2 linked regions of the Lewinella sp. 4G2 genome follow. The protein of the gene in region 1 binds, or shares a complex with, the protein of each later gene. Links are inferred from orthologs where the notes say so. Each region holds a gene or a part of one and is shown in the gene's direction. Other genes may lie near its edges.

The links.
Region 2: the proteins of hisF (region 1) and hisH are in contact, whole or in part, in a crystal structure (PDB 6RU0), measured with the Thermotoga maritima proteins. The link is inferred for Lewinella sp. 4G2 from one-to-one orthologs. Residues at the interface, in WP_004080486.1 of Thermotoga maritima: Met1, Leu2, Ala3, Arg5, Ser40, Glu41, Asp45, Glu46, Ala70, Glu71, Ile73, Asp74, Ile75, Pro76, Phe77, Asp98, Lys99, Ser122, Gln123, Glu161, Thr195, Leu196, Asn247, Arg249, Glu251; in WP_004080484.1 of Thermotoga maritima: Asn15, Arg18, Arg22, Arg117, Leu118, Pro119, His120, Met121, Gly122, Trp123, Asn124, Asn134, Gly135, Tyr136, Tyr138, Val140, Tyr158, Glu180, Lys181, Ser182, Ser183, Lys184, Ile185.

Annotation. Positions count from the first base shown.
Region 1 is NZ_LVWJ02000014.1:641,043-643,791, forward strand. It holds hisF (imidazole glycerol phosphate synthase subunit HisF), read left to right. Parts: upstream 1-870; coding sequence 871-1,629; downstream 1,630-2,749. Other genes in the region: A3850_RS04095 (hypothetical protein), read right to left, coding at 1-688; A3850_RS04105 (MFS transporter), read left to right, coding at 1,803-2,749.
Region 2 is NZ_LVWJ02000014.1:1,176,632-1,179,405, reverse strand. It holds hisH (imidazole glycerol phosphate synthase subunit HisH), read left to right. Parts: upstream 1-976; coding sequence 977-1,573; downstream 1,574-2,774. Other genes in the region: hisB (bifunctional histidinol-phosphatase/imidazoleglycerol-phosphate dehydratase HisB), read left to right, coding at 1-878. UniProt on the Escherichia coli protein: IGPS catalyzes the conversion of PRFAR and glutamine to IGP, AICAR and glutamate. The HisH subunit catalyzes the hydrolysis of glutamine to glutamate and ammonia as part of the synthesis of IGP and AICAR.

The DNA of each region.
Region 1 (2,749 bases):
TCAACGTCCGTTTCACCGCGAAGGCTAGCAAGTCCATCTCCGTGGGTAGGTCCTCGCCCGTCAGCCGGTTTTTGATGGCGGCGTGGGTAGCCTTGGAGGTGAGGCCAATCCGGAATAGCGTCTCGTTGAGTCGCGTCCGGGTTTTGCCAAATAGGCTGAATTCGTGGCCCAGGTAATCGTAGACCGTGAAGCGCTCGTCATCCTCAGCGTACGGGGCGGGCGGCGGGTGGGCCGTCCAGGAGTTTTCGACGGAGTCCGTCGCCTCAATCGCTCGCTCAATCTGGCGGCCGGGAGAGTCGGCGAGCAGCCGGCCCAGCGTAGTGTCGGGGGAGGTGCTGAAATCCTGGTTAGGGTCGGAGAGGTAGGCCCTGGCCTTGGTCCCGGTGGCACCGATCCGAAAGAACCTGTCCTTCCGCATGGCCTGGCCAATCAGGGATAGCAGATGGGTCTTCGGCCCAACCGTGCCCCCTTGCACTTTGGTGCCCAATTCCTGGGAGGTGGGGAGGGGATCGTTGCGCAGTCTTTCCAGCAGCCAATCTTGTCCGCCGGGGGTCAGCAGTTCGGTTTGCCGTACGCGTTCGAACAGGTCGTACGCACTCGGTTCAGATTGCTCCTGGGCGGATAAAAAGTTTTGGCTCACCAGCAGCAGTAGCAGTAGCAGTAGGGTGAGTAGGTGAAAACGTCTCATCTTAGGGGTTCGATGTCCCAATAAAGATAAGGGCAAATGCACAGGGGTCAACCCTCCTGCCAGCCGTACCATTGTTCACTAACTTTGCACCTGCGGCAGCGCCGTATTTAGTCGGGTAGTAGCGTAGTCAGGTAGTACCGCCTAACTACGCTACTACCCGACTACCCCACTAATTACTACCCATGCTTGCCAAACGCATCATACCCTGCCTCGACATTAAGGACGGGCGCACCGTGAAGGGCGTCAATTTCGTCAACCTGCGGGATGCGGGGGACCCGGTGGAGCTCGGTGCCAAGTACAGCTTGGCCGGGGCGGATGAGCTGGTGTTCCTGGACATCACGGCCACCCACGAACGCCGCAAAACGCTGGCGGATCTGGCCCGGGATATTGCCCGCCACCTCAATATTCCCTTCACCATCGGCGGCGGCATCAAGGCACTGGAGGACGTCGATGTATTGCTAAACGCCGGGGCGGATAAGGTAGCCGTCAACAGCGCCGCTGTGCGCCGGCCGGAACTGATCGACGAATTGGCGTATGCGTTTGGTAACCAATTCGTAGTCGCTGCCGTAGATGCCAAGTTTACGGACGGGCAGTGGGTCGTTTACCTCGCAGGAGGAAGGATCCCCACGGAGCGAAGACTATTCGAATACGTAAAGGAGGCACAGGAGCGGGGAGCGGGTGAGATCCTGTTTACGAGTATGGACCACGACGGCACGAAAGCCGGTTTCGCCAACGAAGCGCTGGCCGAAATGAGCGACCTACTGAGTATCCCCATCATCGCCAGCGGCGGCGCGGGGAGCAAGGAGGACTTCAAAGACGTTTTCACCAAAGGCAAGGCCGACGCCGGCTTGGCGGCCAGTATTTTCCACTTCGGTGAGGTGGGGATTGGCGAGTTGAAGACCTACCTGGCGGGAGAAGGGGTACCGGTGCGGTTGGTTTGAGGGTACGGAAGAACAAAGAATTCGGAGCCGTGCTCAACTACTCGTTTGGCCCCGAGAAATATGTCCAGACACAAGTTCGGTACGGAGAACTAAGCGAATGAAGGCGAATGGGTAGCCACGGGACGCCACAAGTCCTGTAATTATCTACCTTAAGGCACGCTAGAAGTCGCAACATGCCTTTCCCCACCCGCCACAAAATGGTCGCCGGCACTTTCCTGCTGGCCCTCATCGTCCTGTTTGATCGCATCATGATCTCCGTGGCAAAGGACCCGGTAGCGGCGGACCTCGGCCTTTCGGACAAAGAGATGGGTTGGGTACTGGCCATTTTTGCCTTGGGGTACGCCCTCTTTCAGGCCCCGGCCGGGGCGGCGGCGGATCGCTTTGGGCCCCGTAAGGTGCTGACGGCGGTAGTGAGCCTGTGGTCCATCTTCACCGCGTTGACGGGGGCCGCCTGGGGATTCATCAGCCTGCTGGTCGTTCGCTTCATCTTCGGGGTGGGGGAAGCGGGGGCCTTCCCGAGCATGGCGCGGGCCATCTACAGTTGGATCCCGCTGGGCGAGCGGGGAATCGTGAACGGCATCAACTTCAGCGGCGGACGGATCGGGGCGGCCATCGCTCTGCCGGTAGTAGCCGTACTGATCGACAATTTTGGTTGGCGGATGAGCTTCGTGATCCTTGGCGCCGTCGGGGTGCTCTGGGCCATCGGCTGGTACTGGTGGTTCCGGGACGAGCCGGCCGACCACAACAGCGTGCCCGCGGCGGAGTTGGCCTACATTCAGGAGAACGTTGAAGAAAAGGTCACCACGCCCGGGCCGGGGATATCCACCGGTCAGCTCTTTGGTAGCGGGAATATGTGGTTACTGATGGGGCAGTATTTCGGTAGCAATTTCACCTTCTTCTTTACGCTGACTTGGTTGTTCCCCTACCTGAAATCCACCTATTCACTCGATTTTGCGGATACGGGTTTCTACGCCGCCGCCCCCCTGCTGGCCGGCGCGCTGGGCAACTGGGCAAGCGGTTTCCTGGTGGACGCGCTGTACAAGCGGACCTCGCTGAGCCTATCCCGTAAGATCCCGGCCATGATCGGTTTCACCCTGGCGGCAGTTGGCGTACTGGCCAG
Region 2 (2,774 bases), 540 kb from region 1 along the record:
CCGAGCAAATTATTGACCGGACGTTTGCGGCTGATAACCAACCGACCCGCAAACCCGGGACGGGCCTCGTCCAACACTACCTGAGGGGAAATTTCGACCTCGCCAACAGCTACGTGGTGGGGGACCGGCTGACGGACATCCAACTCGCCAAAAATATGGGCGCGAAGGGCATCTGGATTGCCACCGACCCCGAACTCGGCGTGGAAGAACTTGACGCTGACCAACTCGAAGGCCTCACCGAAACCATCGCCCTGCGGACGACCGATTGGGAAGAGATCTACCGCCTCCTCCGCCTCGAGTCCCGTACCGCAGCGGTAACGCGGACCACCAAAGAGACCGACATCCAAATTGAATTGGACCTGGACGGCACTGGTAAAACCGACATGGATACCGGCCTCGGCTTCTTCGACCATATGCTCGACCAATTGGGCCGCCACTCCGGTTGCGACCTGGCCGTCAAAGTAAAAGGTGACCTCCACATCGACGAGCACCACACGATTGAAGACACCGCCATTGCCCTCGGGGAAGCCTTTGCCGCCGCCCTCGGCGACAAGCTGGGCATCGAACGTTACGGCTTCAATTTAGTGATGGACGAAGCCACCGTAGACGTTCGCCTCGACTTCGGCGGCCGCCCCTGGCTCGTCTGGGATTGCGACTACAAACGCGAAAAGATCGGCGATATGCCCACGGAAATGTTCCACCATTTCTTCAAATCCTTTAGCGACGGCGCGAAGTGTAACCTGGCCATCAAGGCGAGAGGGAAGAACGAGCACCACATCATTGAAGCTACGTTCAAAGCCCTGGCAAAATCCATCAAGGCCGCCAAGCGGAGGGACGTAGATAATATGAGGTTACCTTCAACAAAAGGAATGCTATAGGGTACAGAAAAGTGGAGATCCAATAACCCAAGCTACGATTTAGGGCGAGCACTAAAATTTTCAATTCTACATTTCCAATTCCCAAATTATAAATTCCAATGATCGCCGTAATCGACTACAATGCCGGAAACATCCGCTCTGTCCTCTACGCCCTGGAACGTATTGGCGTCGAGCACGTCCTGACGAGTGATCATGATGTCATCCGGGCAGCCGACAAGGTCATCTTTCCTGGAGTCGGTGCGGCGAAGAGCACGATGGCCCACCTCAACGAAACGGGGCTGAGTGATTTGATTCGGTCCCTCAAACAGCCCGTGTTTGGCATCTGTGTGGGGATGCAACTCCTCTGTAGCCACAGCGAGGAGGGGGATGTGGACTGTATTGGGATATTCCCCGAGCGCGTGCGGAAATTCACCCCTTCTCCCACCGAAAAGGTACCCCATATGGGTTGGAACAACGTTACCCTCACCGATCGGAACGATTGGGTCAGCGATGAGGTGGATGGTGACTTTTGCTACTACGTTCATAGCTACTACGTAGAGCCCGGCCCCGATACCGTGGCGACGACCCACTACTGCGGCCACGATTTTGCCGCGATGATGCAGCGGGATAATTTCTACGCCGCCCAGTTTCACCCGGAGAAATCTGCCCGGGTGGGGGAGCGGATCATTCGGGATTTTTTGGCGGTGGCGGGGTGAGGGGTGCCTCCGGCGGTTGCTGGGGAGTAAGAGGAGGTTTTGGAGAAACTGAGGGATTTCCTGGGTTTTAAGTTTCTGCGGCTCGTTGCTTTTTCGCAGGAGTTGGGGAGGTTGGGGAGGCCTGCGGCGCTTGCTTGCGTGGGATTTGTTCGCAGGAGAAATAGAGTTCAAGAGAACCAGAGAGCTACTACGGCGCTGCCGGTCATCCCGTCCCGAAGGGCCGGCTTGCGTAGCGATGGCACACCGTCAGGTGGCCCATTCTACTACCTGGTCGCATTTGGCAGACTGCGGCACTATTTTCGCAGGAGTTGGAGAGGTTGGGGAGGCCCGCGGCGCTTTTTTGCGTGGGATTTGTTCGCAGGAGAAATAGAGTTCAAGAGAACCAGAGAGCTACTACGGCGCTGCCGGTCATCCCGTCCCGAAGGGCCGGCTTGCGTAGCGATGGCACACCGTCAGGTGGCCCATTCTACTACCTGGTCGCATTTGGCAGACTGCGGCACTATTTTCGCAGGAGCCGGAGAGGTTGGGGAGGCCTGCGGCGCTTGCTTGCGTGGGGTTTGTTCGCAGGAGAAATCGAGTTCAAGAGAACCAGAGAGCTACTACGGCGCTGCCGGTCATCCCGTCCCGAAGGGCCGGCTTGCGTAGCGATGGCACACCGTCAGGTGGCCCATTCTACTACCTGGTCGCATTTGGCAGACTGCGGCACTATTTTCGCAGGAGCCGGAGAGGTTGGGGAGGCCTGCGGCGCTTGCTTGCGTGGGATTTTGTTCGCAGGAGAAATCGAGATTGAGAGAACTAGAGGCCTGCAGCGCTACGTGACTGCCCGTCCCGAAGGGCCGGCCTGCGTAGCGATGGCACACCGGCAGGTGGCCCATTCTACTTGATGGCCTCCGGCGTTTGCCAGAAAGGAAAAGGAGGAAATGGAGAAACTGAGGTATTTCCTGGGTTTTAAGTTGCTGTGGCTCGTCGTTCTTTCGCAGGAGCCGGAGAGCTTGGGGAGGCCTGCGGCGCTGAGTACCAGCGCATCTGATCCTGCATGCCAACAACCGTTGGTTCGCTGTTAAGCGCCCAAGCCTCCATTTCTCCTATTCTCTACCTCTCCTGCGAAACCCTTTTTGCGCAGCAAAACAAAAGCGCCGCAGGCCTCTTCCACTCCCCAACCTCCTCAACTCCTGCGAAATAGGTGATCATCAAACAATTA